Regions from separate parts of the Rhizobium sp. BIGb0125 genome, predicted to be linked through region 1. Evidence: predicted binding sites of a transcription regulator. Region 1 holds the regulator's gene; each other region holds the start of a gene.
What was found. The regulator LexA, encoded in region 1, represses DNA repair genes until DNA is damaged. The targets are predictions, from matches to a motif close to TGTTCNNNNTGTGTTCNG.
Positions count from the first base shown of each region.

Region 2: a site for LexA is predicted at 4,362-4,379, ahead of M2418_RS16635 (DNA recombination protein RmuC). Genes of this name have one in related genera too.
Region 3: a site for LexA is predicted at 4,350-4,367, ahead of M2418_RS18990 (ATP-dependent helicase). Genes of this name have one in related genera too.
Region 4: a site for LexA is predicted at 3,991-4,008, ahead of recA (recombinase RecA). Genes of this name have one in related genera too.

Region 1 covers NZ_JANUDV010000003.1:657,531-665,472, reverse strand. The annotation lists gene M2418_RS11565 (ComEC/Rec2 family competence protein) at 1-1,716, shown strand, start outside; gene lexA (transcriptional repressor LexA) at 1,821-2,549, opposite strand; gene M2418_RS11555 (ATP-binding protein) at 3,000-4,517, shown strand; gene M2418_RS11550 (TerC family protein) at 4,641-5,702, opposite strand; gene rpsD (30S ribosomal protein S4) at 6,146-6,763, shown strand; gene M2418_RS11540 (glycosyltransferase family 39 protein) at 7,021-7,942, shown strand, end outside.
Region 2 covers NZ_JANUDV010000005.1:472,695-480,636, reverse strand. The annotation lists gene metK (methionine adenosyltransferase) at 155-1,393, shown strand; gene trmB (tRNA (guanosine(46)-N7)-methyltransferase TrmB) at 1,402-2,106, shown strand; gene M2418_RS16640 (ribokinase) at 2,193-3,092, opposite strand; gene M2418_RS16635 (DNA recombination protein RmuC) at 3,139-4,329, opposite strand; gene M2418_RS16630 (globin-coupled sensor protein) at 4,525-6,033, shown strand; gene def (peptide deformylase) at 6,129-6,641, shown strand; gene fmt (methionyl-tRNA formyltransferase) at 6,708-7,643, shown strand; gene truA (tRNA pseudouridine(38-40) synthase TruA) at 7,643-7,942, shown strand, end outside.
Region 3 covers NZ_JANUDV010000006.1:410,219-418,160, forward strand. The annotation lists gene M2418_RS18960 (response regulator) at 1-374, opposite strand, end outside; gene M2418_RS18965 (Crp/Fnr family transcriptional regulator) at 477-1,190, shown strand; gene M2418_RS18970 (DUF6894 family protein) at 1,195-1,440, opposite strand; gene M2418_RS18975 (Crp/Fnr family transcriptional regulator) at 1,493-2,209, opposite strand; gene M2418_RS18980 (hypothetical protein) at 2,417-2,866, shown strand; gene M2418_RS18985 (PQQ-dependent sugar dehydrogenase) at 3,015-4,241, shown strand; gene M2418_RS18990 (ATP-dependent helicase) at 4,489-6,558, shown strand; gene dinB (DNA polymerase IV) at 6,571-7,659, shown strand; gene M2418_RS19000 (DUF6500 family protein) at 7,701-7,919, shown strand.
Region 4 covers NZ_JANUDV010000003.1:44,978-52,919, forward strand. The annotation lists gene M2418_RS08380 (OmpA family protein) at 1-1,915, shown strand, start outside; gene M2418_RS08385 (pseudouridine-5'-phosphate glycosidase) at 1,990-2,916, opposite strand; gene M2418_RS08390 (carbohydrate kinase family protein) at 2,947-3,888, opposite strand; gene recA (recombinase RecA) at 4,135-5,223, shown strand; gene alaS (alanine--tRNA ligase) at 5,432-7,942, shown strand, end outside.

The DNA.
Region 1 (7,942 bases):
AGCGCCATTGCCGAGCGCATCCGCAGCACGATTGGCGGCGACGCCGGCGCTTTTGCCGCCTCGATCATAACCGATGAACGGCGTGCAATATCAGAAACCACCATGGAAGCACTGCGTGTGTCCGGCCTTGCCCATATCGTTGCCATCTCGGGCCTCAACATGGCGCTGGCATCGGGCATATTCTTCGTTGGCTTGCGCACGGCACTCAGCTGTTTTCCGGGTTTTGCCGAGAGGCGGCCGGTCAAGAAGATCGCTGCCTTTGCCGCCCTTATCATGACGCTCGCCTATTACCTGATTTCAGGGTTTGCAGTGTCTGCCGGACGGGCATGGCTGATGATGTCGATCATGCTGATCGCCGTGCTGTTTGACCGTCCCTCGATCAGCCTCAGAAATGTTGCCATTTCCGCCATCATTATTATCTGCGTTTCGCCGTCAGAGGTCATGGGGCCAAGTTTCCAGATGTCCTTTGCGGCAACCATTGCGCTGGTCGCCGCGTATGGTTTCTGGACACGGCGGCGCGCCGCACAAGACAGCGCAACATTCCGGACGACACATACGCCGCTTACCCTGAAGGGCCTGTCCATCTTTGGCAGCTTCTGCGCCGGTATTGTCGTGACCTCGCTGATTGGCGGGGTCTCCACGGCCATCTATTCGATGGAACATTTCCACCGTGTCACCACCTATGGACTGGCGGCGAACCTCGCCGCCATGCCGGTTATGTCTTTCATCGTCATGCCCTTTGCCTTGATCGCCATGTTGCTGATGCCCTTCGGGCTGGACGGGCCGTTTCTGACCGTCATGGGTTACGGCATGGCGATGACAATTGATATTGCCACCTATGTGGCCTCATGGGGAGGCGATGCCGGGGTCGGACGACAGCATCAATGGTTTTTGGGCGCTGGAACGCTTGGCCTATTGGCGCTGACACTGTTTCGCACCCGACTGGCTTGGGTAAGTGCTGTGTTCCTGTTGGCAGGCCTTGTGCTGTTTGTGCTGTCACGGCAGCAGGACAATGCCGATCTGGTGGTTTTTGAGGACGGGAAACTGATGGCACTGGTTGGCGAGGATCAGGTTGCCAGCACCAGCCAACGCCCATTCGGCTTTATCTATGACCAATGGGCGCGGGCTTTGTTCTTACCTGACAAATATATTCGGCCAAACATGCTGCCGGAACTGCCGGTCCCAGAACCTCCGCCTGACGACACCAATGACAAAACGACTGGCAATGCTGATGCTGCGCCACCACGATCAAGACGGCCGATGCTGGACGAACACACCATTCAGACGGAAAGGCAGGTGATGTCTGCCGCCGTTACAAACGCATCTGATGCCTTTACCTGCCGCCGCGACAGCTGGTGCATCGCCAGATCAGCGAAGGGGCAGGTGGTGATTTCCGTGCTGGATAACAGATATCTTGGTCTCGCCTGCGACATCGGTTCTGTGGTTATCACCACGCGTCCCACATCATTTGAAACCTGCCGCTCCGGCGCCTTTTTGCTCAGTGCCCAGACATTGCGGCGCACCGGATCGCTGGAGATCACATTTTCAACTGAGGCAACAACCGCCGCAAACCGGCATTTGCCGATAGAGAGAATGACAGCTGCCATGTATGGTTCCTACCGTCCATGGACCATGCATCGTTATTACAACTGGCGCAGCAGGACATTTGAAACAGCAGTACCGCCGCATGTCTCGCAACTGCTGGACCGTCACTAGACTAAAGTGAGTTGAAGGCAAGTTTTGTCGGGCGTTTTCCGGCGACAGTAGCGATGACGCGCTGGCGCGTCACCTGGCAGTGATATGGGTCTGCTGATGACCGCTTAGTGGTATCTGCGGATCAGGCCGACCAGCTTGCCCTGAATCTTGACGCGGTCAGGTCCAAAGATACGGGTTTCATAGGCCGGGTTTGCAGCTTCAAGCGCAATCGATGCACCTTTGCGGCGAAAACGCTTCAAGGTCGCTTCTTCATCATCGACCAGCGCCACGATGATGTCACCGGGATTGGCGGTCTTGGCGTTGCGGATGATGACCGTGTCGCCGTCAAAGATGCCGGCATCGATCATCGAGTCACCGCGCACTTCCAGTGCGTAATGTTCACCAGAACCCAGCATGTCAGCCGGCACGGACACATCATGTGTGTTGTTCTGGATGGCGGAGATCGGCACACCGGCCGCGATCCGTCCCATCATCGGCACCGATACCGAGCTGCCGCCATCATTGGCGCTGACAGGCGCGGGGGTCGGAGCAGGGGCGACAACCGGTTTTGGTTTGCCAAGGCTGCCTTCGATCACACTTGGTGAGAAGCCACGCTGTGGTTTGAGGCTTGGCGAATAGGCTTCAGGAAGTTTGATGACTTCCAGTGCGCGCGCCCGGTTTGGCAGGCGGCGAATGAAGCCACGTTCTTCAAGCGCTGTGATCAACCGGTGAATGCCGGATTTGGACGCGAGATCAAGCGCATCCTTCATCTCATCAAATGAGGGAGGAACACCGGATTCTTTCATTCTTTCGTGAATGAAAAGAAGCAGTTCCTGCTGTTTGCGTGTGAGCATGAAGTCGCACCCCAACCGTTGATGAAAATCGAAACAAATGCAGAACATACACTATATGTTCCATATGTGTTCCGCAAGGCTTTAATATTTCGTAATCGCCGCGCCGGTGAATTTTCTTTCAAACAGCCAAGACGTGTAATCGCTGCCTATCACGCTGTTTTTTAAACGATTTCACGTCAATTCATCACAAAACGATCCGTCAGAAAGCTGAGGCGCGCAACACCGCCCGTTAGCCGACCAACCGGCATGATTATCGATCTGATATCGTAAGGTGCCATGATTCGGTTCGTTTGATTCTCTCCACCAGATTGGGTTGGCAGCGCATATTCCCTGTGCATTTTTACCTTCACGAGGAAGCATTGCGTTGAAATCTCTGTTATGGGGAGGGTTCGCTGCTCGTTCGGAGTCGGCATTCAACATCTATTTTTGACAGTATAAGGTTTTAGGGCATTGCAGGTCGGCATCGACATGGGAACGCTATCGGGTGGGCAGGCTGCCAAACTCGACATTGAGGAATTGCTCGCCACGCGTCTGCTGGTGCAAGGCAATTCCGGTTCCGGAAAGTCGCATCTGCTGCGCAGGCTTCTGGAACAATCCGCCCCCTGGGTTCAGCAGGTCATTATTGACCCTGAAGGGGACTTCGTGACGCTGGCTGATAAGTTCGGCCATATCGTTGTGGATGGCGAGCGCACAGAGGGTGAGTTGGCCGGTATTGCCAACCGTATTCGCCAGCACCGCGTATCCTGCGTCCTGACGCTTGAAGGTCTTGATGTCGAACAGCAAATGCGGGCCGCAGCTGCATTCCTCAACGGCATGTTCGATGCCGACCGCGAATATTGGTATCCGGTGCTGGTGGTGGTCGACGAAGCGCAGATGTTTGCGCCGTCCGTGGCTGGTGAAGTAACCGAAGATGCCCGCAAGGCTTCGCTTGGCGCCATGACCAACCTGATGTGTCGCGGCCGTAAACGTGGTCTGGCCGGCGTTATCGCCACGCAGCGTCTGGCAAAACTCGCCAAGAACGTGGCGGCGGAAGCCTCCAACTTCCTGATGGGCCGTACTTTCCTTGATATTGACATGGCACGCGCAGCCGACCTGCTCGGCATGGACCGCCGTCAGGCGGAAATGTTCCGCGATTTGCAGCGTGGTAATTTCGTGGCGCTTGGCCCGGCTCTGTCGCGCCGCCCACTGCCTATCGTCATTGGTGCTGTGGAAACCTCGGCTCGGTCGTCATCGCCCAAGCTGATGCCGCTGCCCGATGCACCGCAGGACGTGGAAGACCTGATCTTCACGCCAGACCCGGAAGAATTTACGCGCGCCCCTGTGCGCCGCACGCCACCGGCACCGCGCCCGACAACGGACATTCTGGCAGAGCTGTCGCGCTCGACGCCGGCGGCGATCACGCCAGCCTCCGAACAGCCGCAGCGCAGCAGCGCCTCGGACATGACGCCGGAAGAGCGCGAAGAGAAGATTTCAGGCGTTCTCTACGAAATTCTGGATGATCCGCAGTCGGCCTATCGCACCGATGCGGTGCTCTATCAGGACTTTCTGGTGCGTGCCCGCATGCGCCGCATTCCCGGCACGCCGATGGCGCTGTCGGAATTCCGCCGTCAGGTGGCAATTACCCGTTCCGGCGTTGATGCCGAAATGGCGGCAAGTGAAAGCTGGCAAACGGCACTCGATCTGTCGAAAAACGTCTCCGACGATCTGCAGGGCGTATTCCTGATGCTGGTTAAAGCCGCGCTGGGCGAGGAGCCTTGCCCATCTGATGCCCGTATTGCTCGCGCCTATGGCACGCATTCTGCACGCCGTGCACGCCGTTTGCTCGGTTATTTCGAGGAGAAGGAACTGGTCGTGGTGCATGCCGATTTCTCCGGCAAGCGTATCGTGGCATTTCCGGACCTTGATGCAAAAACCGCACCCGGTGATGCGGATGCGGCTGATGATGAGGCGACGCTGGCAGCCGAATAAGGCTGCTGTTTTTTTAAGCCGTTATTCTATCTTATGGTCGGGTGCGTCCCGACCATCTGCTGTTGTTCATTCTCGGATCGCGTCCGAGAATCATCGTGCTGAAATCGCAGACATGGCCTGATGTTACCGGCCATCTTGTGGTGCCCATCCTCGGCGTTGCGCCGAGGATGGTGGAGTTTCGGGATGTTGTGAAGCGGGACAATATTCGACAGCCTTTGCTTGCTTGCGTGTGGCAAACAGCGAACCGACAACACCGGTCACCAGAATTGCGACGGTCACACCAAGCGAGACGGCAGGCGGGATTTTTGCCAGACCCAGCATGTCAGCCACGAAGATTTTCGAACCAACGAACACCAGAACCGCAGCCAGCGCATATTTGAGATAGGCGAAGCGGTGGATCAGGGCAGCCAGCGCAAAGTAGAGTGCACGCAGGCCAAGGATCGCGAAAATGTTCGACGTATAGACAATGAACGGGTCGGTGGTGATCGCAAAGATCGCCGGGATCGAATCAACCGCAAAGATCAGGTCGGCAATTTCCACCATCACCAGCGCCAGAAACAGCGGGGTGACAAAGGTTTTCAGCTTGCCGGTCTTCTCGTCGGTTTCCTTGACGAAGAACTTTTCGCCATGGAGGCGGTTTGTCAGCGGCAGGTGGCGCTTGAGGAACTTCAGGATGCGGTTGTTGTCGAGATCGTTCTCATCATGATCGGCCGAAAACAGCATCTTGAGGCCGGTAAACACCAGAAAGGCCGCAAAGAGGTACAGCACCCAGTGGAAGTTTTCGACGATGGCAGCGCCAGCGGCAATCATGATGCCACGCAGCACGATCACGCCCAAGATACCCCACAGCAGCACGCGGTGCTGGTATTGGCGCGGAATGGCGAAATAGGAGAAGATCATGGCGATGATGAAGATGTTGTCCATCGCCAGGCTTTTTTCCACCACGAAGCCAGTGATATATTCCATGGCAGGCTGCTGGCCCGACTGGTACCAGATCCAGCCACCGAAGGACAAACCGATGACAATATAGAAAGCGGACATCAGCAAGCTTTCGCGAATGCCGATTTCCTTGGAATTCTTATGCAGAACACCAAGGTCCAGTGCCAAAAGGCCAAGAACGAGAGAAATGAAGACCGCCCACATCCATGTGGGGGTGCCGAGAAAATCCGAGAACAGAAAGTCCATCAGTCAACCTTTGCCGGACAGGTTGGCTATATGGCTGGGGAACGTGTGACAGAAATAAACGTGGGCCCCAACCTAAAGAGACTCGACATCACGTATTGTCCGGTAATACGCCAGAGGGGCCCGAGTCCTGATCACGACAAAGGAAATAGTGCAGGAAAATGCGCTTTCAAGGGCGGGATGCAATTTTTTTCTCGTTGACAATTTTATGAAGGCCACCTAGAAGCCCCATCAACGCCGGGCCGCAAAGCCCGGTGTGTTTCGTTGACTGCCTTGCAGTTTTAATAACTGACGTTCGGTAGTCAACATCACCGACATGTCCCGTGGCTTCTCCATTCGCAAATGTGAGAGACCTGTCAGAGTTCATCAACAGAACTCAGAGGAGGGCGTGTTTCCTTAATCCGGTTTGGCAACAAACCGGTATAATATGTTGAGAAGGAAATACGATGAGCAAGCGCGAATCGTCTAAGTATAAAATTGACCGCCGCATGGGCGAAAACATCTGGGGTCGTCCTAAGTCCCCAGTAAACCGCCGCGAATACGGTCCTGGCCAGCACGGTCAGCGCCGCAAGGGCAAGATGAGCGACTTCGGCACGCAGCTGCGCGCCAAGCAGAAGCTCAAGGGCTACTACGGTGAACTGCGTGAAAAGCAGTTCCGCGCAACCTACGACGAAGCTAACCGTCGCAAGGGTGACACTTCCGAGAACCTGATCGGTCTGCTCGAGTCCCGTCTGGACGCGATCGTATACCGCGCAAAGTTCGTTCCAACCGTTTTCGCATCGCGTCAGTTCATCAACCATGGCCACGTCACGGTTAATGGCGTTCGCGTTAACGTTGGTTCTTACCGTTGCAAGCCAGGCGACGTTGTTGAAGTTCGTCAGAAGTCCAAGCAGCTGACCGTTGTTCTGGAAGCTGTTTCGCTCGCTGAGCGTGACGTTCCTGACTACATCGAAGTTGATCACAACAAGATGGTTGCGACCTTTGCTCGCGTACCAGCTCTGTCTGACGTTCCATACCCAGTCGTCATGGAACCACACCTCGTGGTCGAATTCTACTCGCGCTAATCGCTGCGAAGTTGATTTTGAAAAAGCCGCCCTTCGGGGCGGCTTTTTTGCATTCATGGCATGGCGTGATGATTTCAGAGATGCGTCTCCAGTTGCCGGATTTTCGCACCTAATCCAGCCTTGATTTTCTGCGTAAAAGCGCAGGAATGCACAACTGCGTAATGCGTGTCCCCTTTGGTTGTGCTATCGGGACTTCGACCTTGTGAAGTTATGAAATCAAGCCGCTTGAAGCAGGGCGTGCTGTTGGGAAATCGGCCATGGAACGTTCGGACAAAATTGCGTTTGCTCAGGGAAAGACGGCCTCGATTGTCGGCGTCATTCTGCTGTTCGTTCTGGCGCTGACCATGCATGCCGCATTCTCCAAGCTCAACCTCGACCAATATGGCGACATGGTTGAAAACTACGCCTGGGGCGCGCTGTGGCAGTGGGGCACTTACAAACATCCGCCATTCTTCGGCTGGACCACGGCCGCATGGTTTGCCGTTTTCCCACATGAGAACTGGGCCTATTTCCTGTTTTCCGCCGTCAATTGCGCTCTGACCTTTGCTGCCGTCTGGCGCATTGCTGCGCGGTTCGGTGATGGCAATGTGCAGTTGATGGCGGTCATTTGCGCCATGCTGATGCCGCCACTGTCGTTCCTGGCCATCAAATACAATGCCAATTCGGCAATGACGCCAATCTGGGCTTGGCTGTTCGTATTCTATCTGCGCGGCCTTGAAGGGCGCCGGATTGTTGATGCTGTGATGATTGGCCTGTTGGCCACTGCGGCCATGCTGACCAAATATCACTCCGGTGTCGTTCTGCTGGCGCTGTTCCTGCATGCATCTTTCGACAAGCAGGCCCGTGCGGCGCTGCTGTCCACCTTCGGTCTCACCGTGCTGGTGGTGTTTTTCGTCACCATTGCCGGCCATGTCCTTTGGCTGTTCGAGCATGATTTCCTGCCCATCGTTTATGCCGCAGAGCAGGGTGATGGCGAATGGCTGCACATTTTCACCAAGGCGCTGAAATTCGTGGTGGGCGTGCCGCTTTATACGATTGGCGCTCTGCTGGTTGCGCTTTTGGTGCGTCATGACAAAAGCGAAAAGGGCCCGGCCTTTCAGCCTGCCAATATTGCCCGCCTGCGAGACAGCGTTCAGGGTCGCGCGCTGCTGGCCTTCAGCATCCTGCCATTTATCCTGA
Region 2 (7,942 bases), on a different contig from region 1:
CGGTGGCTTTTTGCTGTCTACAGTTTAGTAGAGTTTCATGGCAAAATTCGACAGAATTGCTGACATAAAGATATATTTATGTCGTTGTGTCCTTGTTTTTTTGACGTGAAATGACTAACACACGCAGAGGCCATTTCTTTGAGGGGAATCCCGTATGCGTGCCAACTACCTTTTCACCAGCGAGTCCGTGGCCGAAGGTCATCCGGATAAGGTGTGTGATCGTATTTCGGATGAAATCGTCGATCTCGTTTATCGTGAAGCTGTAAAGTGCAAAGTCGACCCTTGGGGCGTTCGTATCGCATGCGAGACCCTGGCCACGACAAATCGGGTGGTTATCGCTGGTGAAGTTCGCCTGCCGCCAAGCCTGATGAAGAAGGATAAAGACGGTAACGACGTTATCAATCCTGCCAAGTTCAAGGCCGCTGCACGTCGCGCCATCAAAGACATTGGTTATGAGCAGGATGGTTTCCACTGGAAGACCGCCAAGATTGACGTACTGTTGCACTCGCAGTCCGCTGACATCGCACAGGGCGTGGACAATGCTGCTGACAAGCAGGGCGATGAAGGTGCTGGCGACCAGGGTATCATGTTCGGTTACGCCTGCCGCGAAACACCGGAACTAATGCCGGCTCCGATCTATTATTCCCACCTGATCCTGCAGTTGCTGGCGACAGCCCGTAAAAAGGGTGATGGTGACGCTGCAAAACTCGGCCCCGATGCCAAGAGCCAGGTGACAGTCCGGTACGTTGACGGCAAACCTGCCGAGGTTGCTTCGATCGTTCTGTCTACTCAGCACCTCGATGAAAGCTGGGACTCCAAGAAGGTACGTTCCGTTGTCGAACCTTACATTCGCGAAGCGCTCGGTACGCTGAAGATCGCTGACGATTGCCAGTGGTATATCAACCCGACCGGTAAATTTGTCATCGGTGGCCCGGATGGCGATGCTGGCCTGACCGGCCGCAAAATCATCGTGGACACCTATGGTGGTGCGGCACCTCACGGCGGCGGCGCATTCTCCGGCAAGGACACCACCAAGGTCGACCGTTCAGCTGCTTACGCGGCGCGCTACATCGCCAAGAACGTTGTTGCAGCTGGCCTCTCCGACAAGTGCACGATCCAGCTTTCCTACGCAATTGGCATTGCCCAGCCTCTGTCCGTTTATGTCGATCTGCATGGTACCGGCAAGGTCACGGAAGATCAGGTTGAGGCGGGTATCCGCAAGGTTATCGACCTGTCCCCAACGGGTATTCGTCGCCACCTTGACCTGAACAAGCCTATTTATGCTAAGACCGCGTCCTATGGACATTTCGGACGCAAGTCCGGACGTGACGGTTCGTTCTCCTGGGAGAAGCTTGATTTGGTCAAGCCGCTCAAGGAAGCATTGAAGGCTTAAAGCAAGGTATGACAGACGATAGCGAGCGGCGCGCACGCGCAACCGAGGCATTTTTCGGCAGACGCAAGGGTAAACCCCTACGTGACCGGCAAAGCGATGATATCGCAACATTGTTGCCGGAGCTGAAAATAGACCTCAATGCTGCGCCGCCCGCATCGCTTGTTTCGCTGTACCCAAAGGCAGTCGACCAGCTGCGGTTGGAAATCGGCTTTGGTGGCGGTGAGCATCTGGTTCACCGCGCCCAGGAAGAGCCAACGACCGGCTTCATCGGCGTTGAACCATTCGTAAACTCGATGGCAAAACTGCTCCGGCAGGTTGGCGACCGCGGCATTGAAAATATCCGCCTTTATGATGACGATGCCACGCAGCTTCTCGACTGGTTGCCAGAGGCCTCGATCGATCAGATTGATCTGCTTTATGCCGATCCATGGCCGAAGAAAAAGCACTGGAAACGTCGCTTTGTCTCTGCAGTTAATCTCAGCCGCTTCCATCGTGTATTGAAGCCGGGCGGAACGTTCTGTTTCGCATCCGATATCGACACCTATGTGAACTGGACGCTGACCCACTGTCGCGACCATGGCGGCTTCGAATGGACCGCAAAGTCAGCTGAGGACTGGAAGACACCTTACGCCGGATGGCCAGGAACCCGGTATGAGGCAAAGGCCAAACGTGAGGGCCGAACATCCGCCTATCTGACGTTTATTCGCGTCTGAGGTATCTCGTTCAAAATGAATTCAATGAAAAAGCCGGGTTTTGACCCGGCTTTTTCATTTTAACCCTATGCGCGAGCAATTTGCCCTCAGACCTGCTGATCGACCTCGCTGGCCAGAGGGATAGACGGCTGGGCTCCATGTTTGGTGCAAGCCAGCGATCCGGCTGCGGCTGCACGCTTCAGCGCCGTCGCAAAATCCAGACCTTTGTCGAGGCTGGCTGCCAGATAACCGCAGAATGTATCGCCGGCCCCCACCGTATCAATCGGCTCGATCTTAAGACCGGCAGCCTTGTGCAGCTGGCCATCCCGCATGGCGATAACGCCGTCAGCACCCAGCGTTATGATGATGGTTTGGCCGGTACGAGCATGCATATCCTGCATGGCCTGTTGGCGCTCTTCGCCGGAAATGCCCTGCTTGCCAATCAGCAGTTCAAATTCGGTTTCATTGGCGATGATGATGTCGGCCAATGCAGAAATGCGAGCAGCGTCCTGCGTCAATGGTGCCGTATTGATGATGCTGGTGACGCCCTTCTGTTTGGCGCCAGCCAAGGCAGCTTCAATGGCTTCGACGGGAATTTCAAATTGCAGCATCAGGATATCGCCGGACGTCATGCCGTCGAGCGCGTTGCTCGCATCGTCAGGCGTGATCGTACCGTTTGCCGCAGGAATGACGGCAATCATGTTCTCTCCGCCTTCGCCGACCAGAATGACAGCTGTGCCGGTCGCGCCCGGCGATGTCTTGACGGTGGTAAGGTCAACACCGGCTTCATTGAGAAGTTCCAGTGCAGAGCCTGCAAAGGTGTCATCGCCTGCAGCGCCGGCCATGCGGACATTTGCTCCGGCCCGTCTGGCTGCCAGCGCCTGATTGGCACCCTTGCCGCCTGCTGCCGTTGCAAAGGTTTGCCCGGTTACGGTTTCACCCGGTTTGGGCAGGCGTCGTGCAGTGGCAACGAGGTCCATGTTGATGGAGCCGAATACAGTAATCATGATATGTCCAATTGATGTTCAATGGCGCCGACTTTGCCCGACAGGGTCACTCGTCGTCAACCACCCGGAACTTGAGGCTGCCTATTCGGCTCTCCAATGATTGTGGAGAAGGCGCTTGAGGCTGCTCCGGTATATCGCCGCCAAAATCCAGAGCCTCGATCTTGTTGCCGCGCTTCGTCAGCTTGTCCGCGGAGGTCATGATCAGGTCCACATCCTTCTGTGCAGCCAGAAAATGCCCTTGCAGTTTGCGGGTACGATCGTCCAGCCGGTTCAGATCATCCATCAAAAGCGCGACCTCGCCTTGAATGAGATGTGCCTGCTCGCGCATGCGCTGGTCTTTCAGCACGGACTGGATAACCTGTACCGACAGCATCAGCAGCGATGGTGAAACGATAACAACCCGCATGCGGTGTGCTTTTTGCACAATGGCTTCGAAATGCTGGTGAATATCGGCAAAAATCGATTCCGATGGCACGAACAGAAACGCCGTATCCTGTGTTTCACCTGCCAGCAGGTATTTTTCCGCGATATCGCGGATATGCACTTCCATGTCACGCCGGAATTGCTGGGCCGCAAGCTTGCGCACTTCAGGCGAAGTTTCCTCGCGCATGGAATTCCAGGCTTCCAGCGGAAACTTGGCATCGATGACCAGCGGTGGTGCATTGTTCGGCATTCGCACCGTACAGTCGGGGCGAGAACCATTCGACAGTGTCGGCTGCAACGCATAGGCATTGGAAGGCATGGCGTCGGCAATGATCGTTTCCATGCGCGCCTGTCCAAAAGCGCCACGCGTCTGTTTGTTGGACAGAATGGCTTGGAGGCCAACAACGTCGCGCGCCAGGGTCTGGATATTGCTTTGCGCGGCATCGATCACTGCAAGCCGTTCTTGAAGCTTGCTGAGATTGTCGTGTGTCGATTTTGTCTGTTCGGTCAGCGTGGCACCAAGTCGTTGCGACATGCCGTCGAGCCGCTGATTAAGGTGTTGGCTCATTTCAGACTGCTTGTTGGAAAGTGTTTCCGTCAGTGCCGAGATACGCCCATGCAACTCCGCCTGCGTGCGCAACAGCGTACTCACTTCGCCGCGGGCATCGTCGCTGCGCCTTGAAAACCGCATTGATACGAACAGCGGCAGCGCAATGGAAAGCAGCAGCAAACAAATGATGATTGCGCCTGCCGAAACCTGCATGCCGCCAATGGTCAGGATCGTAATGCCGAGTGCGGGAAAATCGATGCTCATGGCCGAACCTACCCGGATTCAGTTTGATTCGGAAGATCAAAACAAGAACACGCGCTACTGTCTGCTTTATGTCTGATATAAAAGAGTTCTAAATTTAGCAAATCCGAAAGGAATGTTGGTGTAACCAACGATTAACCATGTTTCCGGACGGGTTTAGCCGGGATCGTGGCCTCATCGGGGTTAAGGGGACCGTGCATGACAAACAACGACAGCAAACAGGTGCTCGCCAAGCGGCTCGATTTTATTGGTCTGGACATTGAGGCGCGCAAGAGGCTGAAGGATCTTGAGCCGGTGATTGCGGCTAATGTCGGATCTGCGCTGGATACGTTCTACACCAAGGTGCGATCGACGCCCGAGACGGCGGCATTTTTCCGCAACGAAAATCACATTCAGGGTGCGAAAAAACGTCAGGTCGAGCATTGGGGTGTTGTTGGTGCCGCAGCCTATGATGAAAAATACGTTGAAGGTGTGCAGGCGGTTGGCCAGGCGCATGCCCGTATCGGTCTTGAACCCCGCTGGTACATGGGTGGTTACGCCCTGCTGATGGAACAATTGATCCATGCGGTTGTCAGAGAGCGTTGGCCATCCCGATTTGGCAAACGCAAGTCCAAGGGACTGGCGGAAGACGTTTCGGCAATCGTCAAGGCTTCGGTGCTGGATATGGACTATTCCATTTCCATCTACCTCGAGATTCTTGACGCACAGCGCAAGCAACTCGAAGAAGAGCGCCAGCGCAATCTGCGCGAACAGCAACAGGCGCTTGCGTCACTCACCAATCTTCTGTCTGCTCTTTCCAAGGGCGATCTGGAGACGCGTCTGACAGAAAAATTGCCTGATAATTTCGAAAAGATCGGCAATGACTATAATGTCTCGGTTGAAACCCTGAATGACACCATCGCGGCGGTGCGCCACACGGCAGAAGAAATTCTGAATGTCGCCACCAGTATTGCCAATGCGACGGAAAATCTTTCGCAGCGCACAGAGCAACAGGCGGCGGGCCTGGAAGAAAGCACCGCTGCACTGCACGAACTGACCCAAAGCGTGGCAGTCACGGCAAATGGTGCGCAGAAGGCTGCCTCAGCCGTCGGCGCAGCTCTGAGTGATGCACAAACCTCTGGCGAGGTGGTCACCAGCGCTGTCAAGGCGATGGGAGATATCGCCCATTCCTCCAGCGAAATTTCTAAAATCATCGGTGTGATCGACGAGATTGCATTCCAGACGAACCTGCTTGCGCTGAATGCCGGGGTTGAAGCCGCTCGGGCCGGTGAGGCGGGGCGCGGATTTGCTGTGGTGGCGCAGGAGGTGCGTGAACTGGCGCAACGCTGTGCCAACGCCGCGAGAGAAATCAAAGCCCTGATCTCCCAGAGCACCAGTCAGGTGCAGTCCGGCGTCGGCCTGGTCAACAATGCCGGTGATGCCCTGCGCATGATCACCGACAGGATTGGCGACATTGATCGCATCGTATCCCAAATTGCAACGGCTGCGGAAGATCAGTCAGGTGGCTTACGCGAAGTGAACTCCGCCATCGGCGCCATGGACACCATCACCCAGCAAAATGCTGCGATGGTTGAGCAGACCTCGGCCGAAACCGTCACGCTCCGTCACCAGGTCGAGCAGCTTGTCGGTGCACTCAACAAGTTCAAAACGAGAGACACACATCGCCAGTCCAATGCGGGTTGGGAAACCGCGCGCCGGGCGGGCTGAGCTTATCGGCTGACTGCTTAGGGCATGATTTATCGTGGTGAGACGATGATGTGTTTTTTCATTTCCTCTGGCAATCAGATGGGTTATGGGAAGCCATGACCATCAAACCACTTATCATTCTTCCAGATCCCTTGCTGAGACAGGTTTCAACACCAGTCGAACAGGTTGATTCACAAATCATCCAGCTTGCCGATGACATGCTGGAAACCATGTATGATGCGCCCGGTATTGGCCTTGCTGCCATCCAGATCGGCGTCGCTCGCCGTATGCTGGTGATCGACGTGTCCCGTGAGGATGAAGAAAAAGCGCCGATTGTTTTCATCAATCCGGAAATCGTCAAAACCACGGATGAATTGTCGACCTATGAAGAAGGCTGCCTCTCCATTCCCGATTATTATGCGGAAGTGGAGCGCCCTGCCGGATTGACGGTCAATTACGTCGACCGCACTGGTAAGCAGCAGACCCTTGAAGCCGATGGTCTGCTCGCAACCTGCCTGCAGCATGAAATCGACCATTTGAACGGCGTGCTGTTCATCGACCACATTTCGCGCCTGAAGCGCGATATGGTCATCAAGAAATTCACCAAGATCGCCAAGGCGAAAGCCTGATCCTGCCTGTGCCGGTCATTAAACCGGCAAGGTTTTCTCCGGGCCGCAAAACTCAGGGAGGCGTCCGTGTCTCTTCGCATCATCTTTATGGGAACACCGGAATTTTCGGTGGCAACCTTGCGGGCTCTCGTGGAGGCTGGCCATCAGGTGGTGGCCGTTTACAGCCAGCCACCGCGTCCCGGTGGGCGGCGTGGTCTGGACCTTCAAAAATCCCCTGTGCATCAGGCCGCTGAATTGCTCGGCATTCCGGTGTTCACTCCCGTCAATTTTAAGGCCGAGGAAGACCGGCAACAATTCCGCTCGTTCGATGCGGATGTTGCTGTGGTGGTTGCCTATGGACTGTTGTTGCCGGAAGCCATTCTGACCGGAACCCGGCTTGGCTGCTACAATGGCCATGCCTCACTTCTTCCGCGCTGGCGTGGCGCTGCACCTATTCAGCGTGCCATCATGGCTGGTGACAAGGAAACAGGTATGATGGTCATGAAAATGGACAAGGGGCTGGATACCGGCCCTGTTGCCTTGACCGTCAAGGTGCCGATCGGCGAAAACATGACGGCCGGACAGCTGCATGACGCGTTGATGTTTGCCGGTGCACGCGCGATGGCGCAGGCTATGAACAAGCTGGAAGCCGACGACTTGCCGCTGCAAGAGCAGGCACAGGATGGCGTTCTCTACGCATCCAAGATCGACAAGGCTGAGGCGCGTATCGATTTTGCACGGCCGGCCCGTGATGTGCATAACCACATCCGCGGCTTGGCGCCCTTTCCCGGTGCCTGGTTTGAAACCGAAATTTCCGGCAAGCTGGAACGCGTAAAGGTTCTGGAAACAACACTTGAAAACGGCAATGGCATTGCCGGCACGGTACTGGACAATCAGTTGCTGGTTGCCTGTGCAGAGGGGGCAATCCGTCTTCAGCGTCTGCAGAAGGCCGGAGGCAAACCGCTTGCCGCAGCCGATTTCCTGCGCGGAACGGCGTTGCCTGAAGGCACGAGGCTGATCTGATGCCACGTTACCGTATGACCGTTGAATATGACGGCACCGCCTTTGTCGGTTGGCAAAGGCAGCAAAATGACCGTTCCGTTCAGTCTGCCATTGAAGACGCTATTTCGTCTTTAACGGGCGAAACCGTGTCGATCCGTGGCTCTGGCCGTACCGATTCTGGCGTCCATGCCATGGGACAGGTCATTCATGCGGATCTGTCGCGGGAGTGGGAGCCCTATAAGCTCAGAAATGCCTTAAACGCCCATATTGCTATGGCTGGCGACATGGTCGCCATATTGGATGTCATGTCGGTAACCGAA
Region 3 (7,942 bases), on a different contig from region 1:
CTCGCCCACGTAATTTCCGCAGCGGTATCAACCTGCGCATCATCAGCAGAATGCACAATGATAGGGACATTGCGGGATGAGAGGATTCCAGCGACCTCGTCCGAGGCACCGTCACGCAGACGTGTCTCTATAACCGCCAGCTGTGGTGTGTTGGTGTTCAGCCAATTTTGCGCTTCGGCACAAGAGGTAAAGGTGACAACGTTTGAAAAACCGGCGCTCGTGAGCAAATCTTCGACCTCAAGGGCGATGAGCGGCTGGTCGTCCAGCACCAGAACGGTGTCATATATACGCGTTACCAGTGTAACTTCTCCTTGCAAGAAACCGCAGCTTAGCAGTTTCTGACGCGCATAGGTGGAAGGTATGCCAGCGTACATAAAATCCGTGGAATTTCCGGAATGCTATAGAATCACCAACCGTTTGAAATAGCTCAGGGCTTAACGGCTGTGGGTTCGGACTCACGCCCGTCAACGAGTGCCATGAACGTTTCGGACCACCCCGCCTCTCGCAGTCGACTCCTCGCTCTTTTGCCTCCCCATGAATTCGCAAGTGTGACCGATGCGTTGACGCCGGTTGACCTCCCGAAGGGCGAAGTCATCGCGAGTGCCAATGGCACCATCAAGTATGTCTATTTTCTTTGCAGTGGCATCGGGTCCGTGGTCACCGCATCAAAGGATGGTCAAAGGTCCGAAGCCGGCATGGTCGGGCGTGAGGGGTTTTGCCCGACTTCGGCAGGCGTGGGCGGAACCATCAGTGTTCACGAGGTGCTAATGCAGGTGTCGGGCGAAGCCTACCGCATGCCGATCGACGCGGTGAATGACACGCTGTCGGCCAATCCGATCTTTGCAAACCTGCTAGCAAGATTCATCCAGACATTTGCCGCACAAATATCATACACGGCCCTCTGCAACGCCAATTATCAGGTCGACCAACGCCTGGCCCGATGGTTGCTGATGTGCCACGATCGACTGGACGACGATGAAATAAGCCTCACCCACGACTTCGTTTCCCTGATGCTGGCGGTTCGACGACCCAGTATCACCAACGCGTTTCATGTTCTGGAAGGCATGAAGCTTGTCGTGGCAGAGCGCGGCAGGGTGACGATCCGTGATCGCAAGGGACTTGAGGAATTTGCCGGGGGTGCCTATGGCGAACCAGAAGCGGAGTATCGTCGACTGATCGGTCCGTTTTGATCAGTTATTTTTTCAAATGATTTTGCACAACGTCGTGAAACGATACGCTGAACAGAAGCTTGCCAGCGTCATCCGATACATCCACATATTCATCAGCCACCACGCGCCCGCTCTTGATGAGTGCAGCAACCATTTCTCGGACCGCACCAATGGCACTCACGCGAGCAGCATCATCATTCGAAAAGTCATCGCCCTCGACATCGGAAACAATTTCTCCGTCACGACGTAAGTGAAAGAAATATCGGCTCATATCGACAACATCAGTCTGAGGGCGTTGTCATGTTTGGCTTCGTTTGCAACGTTCATGGGAAAAGGTCCTTCATAAGACGCCGGTACTCTGCCTCCGGCTTTCCGTAAGCGTCATGTGCAAACTCTTCAAGCGCAGCCCTGTTCCTTATTGTAATCATGCCACGTTGTGATTTGAGGAAACCGTTACCTTCCAACACGTGAAGTGAGGTGGTGACGCTTGGTCTACGTACAGCCAGCATTCGGGCAATAAACTCATGGGTCAGTGCGATCTCGTTTCCCGTCACACGGTCGTGGCACATCAAAAGCCAGCGTGCGAGCCGCTCATTGACCTCGTGGACAGCGTTGGAAACTGCTGTCTGAGCAAGTTGGACTGAAAAAGCCTCGATTGACCGAATAACAATCTTTGAAAAGCTAGTATTTTCCATAGCAGCGCGGAAGTTTTTGTAGTCAACGCGATATGCATCGCCGGAAAGCTGCATCGTTACATCGTGCGAACTGGTTTCCACTTCGGCAATGGCAGTTGTTGGCACATAACCTTCAAAGCCGAAAATTCCTGCCTCTGCACTGTTTCCATCAGGCGTCGTAGTCACGAGCGAGCCTATGCCCGACGCCAGAAAGTATACATGGTCGATCGGTTCACCCACCCGGGCGAGAACTGTGCCACGAGGCAAGTCGACATATTCCAGGTGCTTTGCAATCAACGAAAAATCGTCGGGCGGAAGAATGGATAGTAGTTTGTTCCGAATGGAATCCTGATTGGCTGACACCATGACGTTCGCTTCCGTCTTGAGGCAAGAGTTGGCACCCCTCATCGTCTGCGCCTTCGAACACCCTGCAAACGACTACGGAAAGCTTATACGCAGGTAATCTGTTCAGCAACCCGACTTGCCGTCTTGCTTACCAACCAAATTTATTGGCTCGCACGGAACATCTGAGCCCTCTTGATGATTTAAAAGAACTAGCTCAGGAGAAAAATCATGAAAAATCCAGTATCGCCTGCCGTTCAGTCGCTCCGCAAGGAGCAGGCTGCCGTCAAAGACAAGAGCGCAAATGACGACCTGCAGAACGCGATTGAAGATACGTTTCCCGCATCTGATCCTTTGTCGATAACGCAAACCTCCGTGCCTTCGGGACGGACCGATGTTGACGCCGCAGAGCAGCTTGAAAACAGCGCTGCCCTCATAACATCCGGAACCGCCGCCCGTGACGACGACGCCACACGTCAGGAACTGCGAGATCTCAGCAGCGAGATTACAAAACTTTCCGACGCCATTCGTTCTGTCGGCACATCATCTGCCAGATTGGCGAAAGCGGAAGTTCGCGACCAGGTGGAAACGATTGAGGAGAAGGTGCGCGCTCAACCCTTATTGTGGGTATCAATGGCGGCAGCGGCGGGGTTTCTGTGGGGATCTGTCAGGGGCCGTTAACGCCCTACGTGAAATGCCTGGCAGTCACCTCTCGCGGCGATAAATTTTTGTTGAACTGGTGTGTTGCAACAAATTTAGCCCGCATGTGTTCCTGAAACGAAGCGTGGCATCAATCTGCCCCGCCAGCACTCAAGGGAGCCAACTGTCGATGTTCAGTAAAAACTACATTCTCGCCACCACGATGCTTGCATGCAGCCTCATTGCGGTTCCCGTTTCGGCCCAAGACAGCAACACCGCAGAAACAGGAAAAGCAAATGCGCCGCAGCAGGCGCCGGCGTTTGAAAACCAGACGCGGGCACCGTTGCCTGAAAACCAGCCACGTGTCGAAATGAAGGTGATTGCCAAGGACTTGCCACACCTGTGGGCAATGGAGTTCCTGCCGGACGGCCGCATGCTGGTCACCGCAAAGGAAGGTGCCATGCACATTGTTTCGCAAGATGGCAGTGCCGTCAGCGAGCCTATTGAAGGCGTTCCGGAAGTAGCCTCTGCTGGTCAGGGCGGCCTGCTGGATGTTGCCCTCGCACCGGACTTTGAGACATCCGGCATGATTTATTTCTCGTTTTCAGAACCCCGCCAAGATGGCAACGGCACTTCCGTGGCCGCAGCAAAATTGGTCGATTTCGACGGTGGTGCAAAACTCGAAGGTGTAACGACCATATTCCAGCAGACACCGAGTTACGACGGTGACAAGCATTTCGGTTCACGCCTGGTATTTGGACCGCAGGGTGAGTTGTATGTGACGGTCGGAGAGCGTTCAGACGCGGAAGTGCGCACTGGTGCGCAGGACCTGGCAAGCGGTTTTGGTAAGGTTTTCCGCATCGACACATCAGGCAAGGCAATTGAAGGCAATCCATTCATCGCCACGGATGGTGCGCTCGATGAGATTTGGAGCTTGGGACACCGCAATGTTCAGGCAGCAGCCCTCGATGGACAGGGACGTCTGTGGCTGGTCGAACACGGTCCTAAGGGCGGCGATGAGCTCAATCGACCGGAAGCCGGGAAAAATTACGGTTGGCCAGAGGTAACCTACGGCATTGAATACAGCGGTCGCGCAGTGGGAGATGGTATTACCTCGCAGCAAGGTACCGAGCAGCCGGTCTATTACTGGGACCCCGTTATCGCGCCCTCCGGCATGGCCTATTATGATCATGACCTGATCCCGGAATGGAAAGGCGCGTTTCTGATTGGTGGACTTGTCAGCCAGGGCATCGTCGCGGTCCATATGGATGGTGATCGTGTATCACATGAAGGACGGCTCGATCTCGAAGCACGTATACGTGATGTGAAAGTTGCACCTGACGGTTCCGTTTTTGCAGTGACCGAAGAACGCGGTGGTGGAAACTCGACAATCATCAAAATCACCAATGCAACCTGAATAAAACTGCGGGCTGTTTAACCGCCGCCCGCCATATCAAAGCACTGCGCGCAACTGCTACGCGGCTCGCGCGGTGCAGAATACATCCACCGGCATTGTACGCCAGCATGTTCCTTTTTTGTTCCTTTTGTGTTATGCAGACGCCAACATTTACGGGCGTTCGGAATCGTCCGGGCCTGAACGCCATCACAGCAATGGCGTGACGGACTATGTAGCAGCGCGAAATGAGAGCATTTACAGGCAACAAATGACGGCGACCTATCTGGAAAAACTCAATGACCAGCAACGAAGTGCTGTCGTGCATGGCGTCGGCGCAGTGGATGGGCAGGTCGGCGGACCACTGCTGATTATTGCCGGTGCTGGTTCTGGCAAGACCAATACGCTTGCGCATCGCGTCACACATCTCATCGTCAATGGCGCAGATCCCCGCCGAATTTTGCTGATGACGTTCTCCAGACGGGCAGCTTCAGAAATGACCCGGCGCGTCCAGCGCATTTGTCGGCAGGTTCTGGGCGAAAATTCCGCCGTCATGACCGATGCACTTGCGTGGGCGGGTACATTCCACGGCATCGGCGCACGGCTTTTGCGGATCTATGCCGAACAGATCGGACTGAACGTCGATTTCACCATTCATGATCGCGAAGATAGCGCCGATCTTATGAATATCGTCCGGCATGATCTCGGTTTTTCCAAAACCCGGGACCGGTTTCCGACCAAGGGAACATGCCTTGCCATCTATTCCCGCGTGGTGAATTCGGAATGTTCGATTGCCGAAGCGCTGAAAACCTCATGGCCGTGGGTCACGGAATGGGAAAATGAACTGAAGGAATTGTTCGGCGCCTATGTCGAGGCCAAACAGGCGCAGAATGTTCTCGACTACGACGACCTGCTTCTCTACTGGGCTCAAATGGTGTCAGATCCGGAACTTGCGGCAGATATCGGCGATCGTTTCGACCATATTCTCGTTGATGAATATCAGGACACCAACCGTCTGCAGGCATCCATTCTCAGATCGCTCAAGCCAAATGGTCAGGGCCTGACGGTGGTTGGCGATGACGCACAGTCGATCTATTCCTTTCGCGCCGCTACCATTCGCAACATTCTCGATTTTCCGAGGGAATTTTCGCCGCAGCCAGCTGACGTGATTACTCTCGACAGGAATTACCGCTCGACGCAGCCGATCCTCGCCGCCGCCAATGGTGTGATTGATCTTGCCCGCGAGCGCTTTACCAAGAACCTGTGGACCGACCGTGTGTCCGAACAGCGGCCAATGCTGGTCACCGTAAAGGACGAGACCGATCAGGCCGCCTATATTGTCGAACAGGTACTGGCCAATCGCGAGATTGGTATGTCCCTCAAACAGCAGGCGGTGCTCTTCCGTTCATCCAACCACAGTGGTGCTTTGGAAGTAGAGCTGACCAGGCGCAATATTCCTTTCGTAAAATTCGGCGGGCTGAAGTTTCTCGACAGTGCTCATGTCAAGGACCTGCTGGCCGTACTGCGGTTTGCCCAGAACCCGCGTGACCGCGTGGCCGGTTTCAGACTGCTTCAGATGTTACCGGGTATTGGCCCACAAACGGCAGGTAAAATCCTCGACACGATAACGGCAGAACCGGAGCCGCTGATCTCGCTCGCGGAGATTCCGCCTCCACCCAAGAGTGGTGAAGACTGGGCAAAGTTTATCACTCTCATAGTAGGCCTGAGGAAGATGGAGGCGAGCTGGCCTGCCGAGATTGGCCTGGCTCGCCTGTGGTATGAGCCCTATCTTGATCGCATTCACGAGGATGCTGACACGCGCAAGGCCGATCTCATCCAGCTTGAGCAGATCGCAGCAGGTTATGCCAACCGGGAAAGATTTCTGACCGAGCTGACCCTTGACCCGCCTGACGCGACCAGTGATCAGGCTGGGGTTCCGTTGCTTGATGAGGATTACCTGATCCTGTCGACCATCCATTCTTCCAAGGGTCAGGAATGGCGCTCTGTTTTTATGCTCAATGTGGTTGATGGCTGCATTCCTTCTGACCTTGGGGTTGGTACGACGGCCGAGATCGAAGAAGAGCGACGTTTGCTCTACGTTGGAATGACCCGGGCGCGTGACAGCCTTTCGCTCATTACCCCGCAACGCTTTTTTACCCATGGACAAAACACGCAAGGCGACCGTCACGTCTACGCCTCGCGCACCCGCTTCATTCCCGCGACATTGCTGCAATTCTTCGAGTCAACAAGCTGGCCGAAGATAAGCCCTAACGCCAGCGAGCGCAGTGCCACCCAGATACGCATGGATGTCGGTGCGCGGATGCGCTCCATGTGGAAGTGACGGTGACCAGCCATGCCTGACGAGAGCCCCCGTCCGATCCGCAAGATCATTCACGTGGACATGGATGCGTTCTATGCCTCGGTGGAACAGCGCGACAATCCCGAGCTAAGGGGCAAACCCGTTGCCGTTGGTGGAGCCGCAGCACGTGGGGTGGTGGCTGCGGCAAGTTACGAGGCAAGAGAATTTGGCGTTCGCTCGGCCATGCCTTCAGTCACCGCAGCGCGCAAATGCCCGCAACTGATATTTGTGAAACCGCGGTTTGAGACTTACCGCGCGGTGTCCCGGCAAATTCGCGAGATTTTTGCCGAATATACACCGCTCATCGAGCCTTTGTCGCTGGATGAAGCCTATCTCGACGTGACGGAAAACCTGAGAGATATGCCGGTTGCGACTGAGATTGCTTTGGAAATCAGAGGAAAAATCAAGGCAGTGACCGGGCTTAACGCCTCTGCCGGCATTTCCTACAACAAGTTTCTCGCCAAGATGGCCTCTGATCTCAACAAACCGAACGGACAAGCAGTCATTACGCCGAAAAACGGTGCGGCTTTTGTCGAGGGATTGGCCGTCAAGAAGTTTCACGGCGTCGGCCCTGCAACCGCAGAAAAGATGCACCGGCTTGGCATTGAAACGGGGGCCGATCTCAAAGCGAAATCGCTGGAGTTTCTGGCCCAGCATTTCGGTAAGTCAGGCCCGTATTTCTATGGCATTTCGCGCGGTATCGATAACCGTCAGGTACAGCCGGATCGTGAACGGAAATCGGTCGGCGCCGAAGATACATTCATTGAAGATATCGTAGAGCTTGATCTGGCAAAGTCCGAACTGGTGCCGCTTGTCGCGAAAATCTGGCGTCATTGCGAGGCAAACGGATATTCCGGAAAAACGGTGACGGTTAAGGTCAAATATTCTGATTTTCAGCAGATCACACGCAGCCGGACAGTTTCGCATTTTTTCGGTGGTGAAGCCGAACTGGTCGAAAACGCAGCTCAATTGCTGGCCAGCGCATTTCCATTTCGCAAACCCGTAAGATTACTTGGTGTCACAATCTCCAATCTCGGAGAAACATCTGCGGCCCACGAACATCAACTGGATCTGGCGATCTGATACGTCGACAATAAAAATCTCTCAAGTATTCAGGCATACCAATGCGCGCAAGTTTCAGAACAAAAGCCATTGCCATTTGTGACGACAAGATCGCAAAGAAAGGCGATGCCGTCGGCATTTCTTTCTATGCCTTTTTTGCCAACCAAAACGATGACCCCGACCTACTGATGGAAGCCGCCGAGTGGTGGATCAAGACCCATAGGCTCAATCATTTTGAAAAGGCGCTGAAGGTTCGCGAGATGATAAAATCCGGCCAGTAAAACCGCGTAATTTACATTCCGCA
Region 4 (7,942 bases), 610 kb from region 1:
GGCTAGCGGCGGTGACACTTCTGCCGCACAGGCGGCCGTAGGGGCCGCGCAGGCTGAGCTTGATGCAGCGCTTGCCGCGCAGAACGCAGCGCCACCCCCAGCACCGGAACCCGCACCACCTGCGGCCGAGCCTGCGCCGGAGCCAGCACCGCCACCACCACCCGCCGCTGAGGCACCACCTCCGCCACCGGCACCAGAACCTGCGCCGCCTGCGGCTGAGCCAGCACCCGCACCTGAGGCTGCTCCTCCTGCCGCCGAGCAGGCACCTGAGCCGAAGCGCCGACCAAAACGCGAGCCAGCCGCTGAAGCACCGGCACCTGAGCCGAAGGAAGCTCCAGTACCGCAGCAATCGCCAGCGCCTGAAAAGGCTCCAGTGCCTGAACAGCAGGCAGACCCGCAGCCCGGCCGCCAGCCGGGTGATGACCAGTCCAAGCAGCGCCCACGCCCGAACCGTGAAAAACCTGCTCCACGTCCCGCCGCTGAAGAGCCAGCACCTGTGCCAACACCGGCACCTGCGCCAGATGCTGCGGCACCTGCACCAGACGCTGCTGCACCTGCACCCACCCCGGCACCAGCACCAGATGCGCCGCCAGCCCCTGACGCACCGCCACCACCACAGGACGGTGCTGCAAGTGGCCAGGCCCCAGCCGGTGAAGCCGTGCCAGATCAGGTTGCCGCTCCGCAGGAAGAAGCTCCTTCCATGACCAAAGAGCAGCTGGACCAGGCCAAGGCCATTGCTGCGGACCCGTCCAAGACCGACGAAACGGTTATTCTGCCGGTCGACAAGGGTGCTGCCGTTCTGGACAGCGACAAGGAAGCGGAACGTTCTGGCGACAGAAAGTCTCGTGACGAACGTCGCAAGGAACGTGAGCAGGCCGGTGAAGTGAAGGTTCCGACCTCAGACGCCGAAGCACAGGCCATGCGGCCAGATGGCAAGGCACCACCGCCACCGGTCAAGATGGAAGCCGCAACCGCCCAGCAGGGTGAGCGCATTGCCCGTCCACCACGTTTTGAACGTCCGGAAGGCGTGCGTGAGTGGCAGCCACGCGATGGTGGCCGTCGTAACAACAATGATGATGGCGCCCGTATCATCCTGCAGTTAGGTGACCGCATCATCGTGCGTGGCGACGATACCAGCCGCTTCGTGCGTGAAGGTGAAGAGCCGTATTACGAGCGTCTGCCAGGTGGCCGTATCCGCGAAACTGTGGAGCGTAATGACGGTACGCAGGTTGTGACGATCCGTAATCGTTATGGCGACATCATTCAGCGTTCGCGAATCGACAATCGTGGCCGTGAATATGTGCTGTTCTACGCACCGGAACTGATGGACCGTCCTGACCGCGAATACGCTTATCGCGATCCGGGCCTCGACCTGCCACCGATGCGCCTGCGCATTCCGGTTCAGGACTACATCATCGACACGACCAGCGATCCGGACCGTGACTATTACGCGTTCCTGGAGCAGCCGCCAGTCGAACCTGTCGAACGTGTCTACTCGCTGGACGAGGTGAAGTACTCTGCGCGTATTCGTGACAAAGTGCGTCGTATCGACCTCGATACGGTGACCTTTGCGACGGGCAGTGCCGATATTCCGATGAACCAGGCACGCACACTTCGCAAGGTGGCTGACGCGATCAACAAGACGCTGGACCAGAACCCGGCCGAAACCTTCCTCATTGAAGGTCATACGGATGCCGTCGGTTCCGACGAAAGCAACCTGATCCTGTCGGACCGTCGCGCTGAATCGGTCGCCAATATCCTGACCGACGTTTACGGCATTCCGCCGGAAAACCTGGCAACGCAGGGCTATGGCGAACGTTACCTGAAGGTACGCACCCTTTCTGCAGAACAGCAGAACCGCCGTGTTACCATCCGCCGTGTCACGCCGCTGGTTCGTCCGGTCGCACAGAACTGATGTTGTTCTGAAGACAATAAAAAGCCCGGCTCCGAAAGGAACCGGGCTTTTTCATGCCTGAAATATCGAACAAATCAGCCGTTGAGGGCAACCGCGATTTCAGCGGCCAGGCGTGCATTGTTGCGCACCAGGGCAATGTTGGTCTTGAGGCTGCGGCCGCTGGTCAGACGGAAGATGTTGTCCAGCAGGTACGGTGTTACGGCCTTGCCGGTGACTTCCTCACGCTCTGCATTGGCAATGGCGCGGCTGATGTAGATTTCCATCTCTTCGCGCGGAATTTCATCTTCTTCCGGAACTGGGTTGGCAATCAGCATGCCGCCTTCGATGCCAAGCTGTTCGCGGGTCGTCTGGAAGTTGGCAATGGCAGCCGGGCTGTTCAGTGTCAGCGGGCTTTGCAGGCCAGACGAACGCGACCAGAAGGCCGGGAACTCAGTGGCTTCATAGGTCACGACAGGAACGCCGCCGGTTTCCAGAACTTCCAACGTCTTTGGAATGTCGAGAATGGCCTTGGCGCCAGCGCAAATGACGATCACGCCGGTCTTGGCAAGTTCAGTCAGGTCAGCAGAGATGTCGAAGCTCTCTTCGGCGCCGCGGTGTACGCCACCAATGCCACCGGTTGCGAAGACCTTGATGCCGGCGCGTGCAGCGGCAATCATGGTGGCGGCAACGGTGGTTGCACCGGTGCGACGCTCGGCAATCGCAAAGGCGATATCGGCGCGCGAGACTTTCATGGCACCTGTGGTCTGGGCCAAGGTTTCCAGCTGGTGCTTTTCAAGGCCGATATGCAAAACGCCATCGATGACAGCGATGGTGGCCGGTACGGCACCTTCCTGGCGGATCAGCTCTTCAACGCCCTGCGCCATTTCGATGTTGCCAGGGTAAGGCATGCCATGGGTGATGATGGTCGATTCCAGGGCAACGATTGGTGCGCCGCGCTGTTTGGCAGCAGCAACTTCTTCGGAATAGACGATCGGAAGGAGAGGGGAGATTGGCTTTGTCATCGGGTATTTCCAATTTCTGTTATCAGTGTCTCATGACAGGGTTTGTGCTTCGGGCACAAGACGTAACATCAGGTCAATGTTGTCTTGTGACATTTCATGCGATGTGGCGAAGGGTGAAAGGACGGTAATGGCTGCCGCTGCCGTGCCCCAACGCAGGCTTTCGCCTATGTTCTGGCCCTGAAGATGGCCTGCCAGAAAACCGGATGCAAGGGCATCACCAGCCCCTGTGACATCACGCACCTCTTTCAGGACTGGTGGCTGCAGCGATGCAGTGTTTTCGCCGACAAAGGCAATCACTTCATTGGAGCCGCGCGTTACCACGCCACCCCTCACACCGGCTGCACGCAGCAGGGCTGGCCAGTCGGCGGATTTTTCCGGGCTGTGGCCGGTAATGGTGCGGGCTTCGGCCTCGTTCATGAAGAGAATGTCGATATTCTCAAGCGCGCCTTGCAACTTGACGACCTTGGCTGGCGAAATAGCAATGGCAGCCAAAAGCTTGCCTTGTTCCTTCGCCGCTTTGCCGAGTGCCGCAAGTGTATCCTTCGGCAGATTGGCGTCGCACAGAATGGCGTCGGTTGCCTCAATGGCATCCCTGACAGCCCGCACGCGCAGGCGGCGTGGCGAAAACAGGTCATAAAGGTCCATGTCGGCCAGCGCGATGATCAGATTGCCGTCGCACTCAAGGATTGCGGTATAGCTGGGTGTTTTGCGATCCAGAAACACGAAAGGCGTGTCTTCGACATCGGCTTCAATGGCCGCTGCCGCGACTGCTTCGCCTGTGGCATCGCCGCCGCGCGGTGAGATGATGCGAACGTCATAACCGAGGCGGGAGAGGTTGCGGGCAGCATTAAAACCACCACCGCCTGCCTCTTCCATCCAGCGTCCGGGGTTGCTGGCAGCCAGTGAGGTTTCACCTGTAATCAGACCTCGGCGATCTATGTGAGCACCACCGAGCACGAGTATTTTTTTCATCGTCCGTTCCCGTATTCCACCGGTCTGATGCAGGGGTGCGATTCGACCCTTTTGCGGTTTGACCTGTGGTTTTTCATCTTTTTTGCCGTGGCTTCCACGAAGAAAAACAAAAATAGAACAAACCACTTATCCATTATTGTTTTCAATATGATGATCTGCTCTTGTCGAATGAGAACAAACAAGGTACAAAATCTTCACGGAACGCTTCATTGCCTGTGGGGCTTCAATAACCTAAAGGTGGATCAGATGGCACAAAATTCTTTGCGTCTTGTAGAGGATAAATCGGTGGATAAAAGCAAGGCACTGGAAGCAGCGCTCTCCCAGATCGAACGTTCGTTCGGCAAGGGATCGATCATGAAGCTCGGCTCCAATGAAAACGTCGTTGAAATTGAAACGGTTTCGACGGGATCTCTTAGTTTGGATATTGCCCTTGGGATTGGTGGACTTCCCAAAGGTCGTATCATTGAAATTTACGGTCCTGAAAGCTCGGGCAAGACGACGCTTGCGCTGCAGACAATTGCAGAAGCCCAGAAAAAGGGTGGCATTTGCGCCTTCGTGGATGCGGAACATGCGCTTGATCCGGTCTATGCCCGCAAGCTTGGCGTCGATCTGCAGAACCTGCTGATCTCCCAGCCTGATACTGGTGAGCAGGCACTTGAAATTACCGATACGCTGGTTCGCTCCGGCGCGGTGGATGTTCTGGTTATCGACTCCGTTGCGGCCCTGACGCCGCGTGCGGAAATTGAAGGTGAAATGGGCGACAGCCTGCCGGGTCTTCAGGCTCGTTTGATGAGCCAGGCGCTGCGCAAGCTGACCGCATCGATCTCCCGTTCTAACTGCATGGTTATCTTCATCAACCAGATCCGTATGAAGATCGGTGTGATGTTCGGTTCGCCGGAAACGACAACCGGCGGTAACGCGCTGAAGTTCTATGCCTCCGTTCGTCTCGACATTCGCCGTATCGGGGCCGTCAAGGAACGTGAAGAAGTTGTTGGCAACCAGACACGCGTCAAGGTCGTCAAGAACAAGATGGCACCTCCGTTCAAGCAGGTAGAATTCGATATCATGTATGGCGAAGGCGTTTCCAAGACCGGTGAGTTGGTCGATCTGGGCGTCAAGGCCGGCATCGTTGAGAAGTCGGGAGCCTGGTTCTCCTATAACAGCCAGCGACTGGGGCAGGGGCGTGAAAACGCAAAAACCTTCCTGCGTGAAAACCCGGCACTTGCCAATGAAATTGAGCTGTCACTCCGCCAGAATGCCGGTCTGATTGCAGACCGCTTCCTGCAAAATGGCGGTCCGGAAGGCTCTGAAGACGGCGACGGTCCTGACGCCTGATCGGACGGGGCGCCGTCTCTCAATTGAAACGGCGCTGTATGAATTGAAACAAAAGGCCGCGTGACACCGTTCATGCGGCCTTTTTTGTGCCAAGGTTGCGGCCCGAATGGCTGGACAGGGCCAGACGTGAACGATAAAAGCCAGTGGTTTTGATGGTTAGCCGTATTGCAAACGGCAATGAAGGACTCAGTATGAGCGGTGTGTGGGCATGAGCGGCGTAAATGAAATCCGGTCGACATTTCTCGACTACTTCAAGAAAAATGGTCATGAAATCGTAGCCTCCAGCCCTCTGGTGCCGCGCAATGACCCGACCCTCATGTTTACCAATGCGGGCATGGTTCAGTTCAAGAACGTGTTCACCGGTCTGGAAAGCCGTCCTTACTCCACGGCGGCATCGTCGCAGAAATGCGTACGCGCCGGCGGCAAGCACAATGATCTGGACAATGTCGGTTACACCGCCCGTCACCACACATTCTTTGAAATGCTGGGTAACTTCTCCTTCGGTGACTACTTCAAGGAAGAGGCGATCACGCACGCTTGGAACTTGATCACCAAGGAATACGGCATCGACAAGAACCGTCTTCTGGTAACTGTCTACCACACTGACGATGAAGCCTTTAACCTGTGGAAGAAGATTGCCGGTTTCTCGGATGATCGCATTATCCGTATCCCAACCAGCGACAACTTCTGGGCCATGGGTGACACCGGTCCTTGCGGTCCATGTTCGGAAATTTTCTATGACCATGGCGATCATATCTGGGGTGGCCCTCCGGGCTCTGCCGATGAAGATGGTGACCGTTTCATCGAAATCTGGAACCTCGTCTTCATGCAGTATGAGCAGGTGACGAAGGAAGAGCGCATCAATCTGCCGCGTCCATCTATCGATACTGGCATGGGTCTTGAGCGTATTTCCGCGCTGCTGCAGGGCAAACACGACAACTACGACACCGACCTGTTCCGTGCACTGATCTCCGCTTCGGTTGAAGCAACCGGTGTTGCTGCTGAAGGCGAAAAGCGCGCCAGCCACCGCGTTATTGCTGACCACCTGCGTTCATCCGCCTTCCTGATTGCCGACGGTGTTCTGCCGTCCAATGAAGGTCGTGGTTACGTGCTTCGCCGTATCATGCGTCGCGCCATGCGCCATGCGGAATTGCTGGGTTCGAAAGAGCCATTGATCTGGAAGCTGCTGCCAACGCTCGTTCAGCAGATGGGCCGTGCCTATCCGGAACTGGTACGTGCAGAACCGCTGATTTCTGAGACGCTAAAGCTGGAAGAAACCCGTTTCCGCAAGACGCTGGAGCGTGGCCTTTCGCTGCTGTCCGACGCAACGTCGACACTGCACAAGGGCGACATGCTGGACGGCGAAACAGCATTCAAGCTTTACGACACCTACGGCTTCCCGCTCGACCTGACGCAGGACGCTTTGCGTGCCCGTGAAATCGGCGTCGATATCTCCGGCTTTACAGATGCCATGCAGCGCCAGAAGGCCGAAGCACGTTCGCACTGGGCCGGTTCCGGCGACAAGGCAACGGAAACCGTGTGGTTTGAACTGAAGGAAAAGCTCGGTGCATCCGAATTCCTCGGTTACGACACCGAAACGGCAGAAGGCGTAGTTCAGGCCATCGTCAAGGATGGCAAGGCTGTTGATGCGGCTGCTGCAGGCGAAACCGTGCAGGTTGTCGTCAACCAGACCCCGTTCTACGGCGAGTCCGGTGGCCAGATGGGCGATACCGGTATCATCTCGTCTGACAATGGCGCATTTGCCGTGTCCGATACCCAGAAGAAGGGCGAAGGTCTGTTCGTTCACATCGGTACGGTTGAAAAGGGCGGTCTGAAGGTCGGCGACGCTGTTCAGTTGACCGTTGATCATGACCGCCGCTCGCGTCTGCGTGCAAACCACTCGGCAACCCACCTGCTGCATGAGGCGCTGCGCGAAATCCTCGGCACGCATGTTGCCCAGAAGGGATCGTTGGTTGCGCCTGAGCGTCTGCGCTTCGACGTATCTCATCCTAAGCCAATGACGGCAGAGGAATTGAAGATCGTTGAGCAGATGGCAAACGAGATCATTCTGCAGAATGCGCCTGTTACCACGCGTCTGATGAGCGTTGACGATGCGATTGCCGAAGGTGCCATGGCGCTGTTCGGTGAGAAGTATGGTGACGAAGTGCGCGTGGTGTCGATGGGCACTGGCATTCACGGCGCCAAGGCCAACCGTCCGTACTCGGTAGAACTTTGCGGCGGTACGCATGTGTCAGCAACCGGTGAAATCGGTCTGGTGCGCGTGTTGGGCGAAAGCGCGGTTGGTGCTGGCGTTCGTCGTGTTGAAGCTGTCACCGGCCAGGGCGCTCTGGCCTACCTCGCCGAGCAGGACGAACGTGTGAAGGCGTTGGCTTCTTCGCTGAAGGTTCAGCCGGGCGAAGTGTTGTCGCGCGTTGAAAGCCTGCTGGATGAGCGCAAGAAGCTTGAAAAGGAACTGACGGATGCCCGTCGCAAGCTGGCCATGGGCGGCGGTTCCGCTGACGGCGCTGCAAGCGATGTGCAGGAGATTGGCGGCGTAAAGCTGCTGGCCAAGTCGCTGTCCGGTATTGAAGCCAAGGACCTCAAGGGCCTTGCTGATGATGCCAAGGCAGGCATTGGTTCCGGCGTTGTGCTGCTGATTGCCGTCTCCGAAGATGGTAAGGCAAGTGCTGTGGTGTCTGTGACGGAAGACCTGACATCG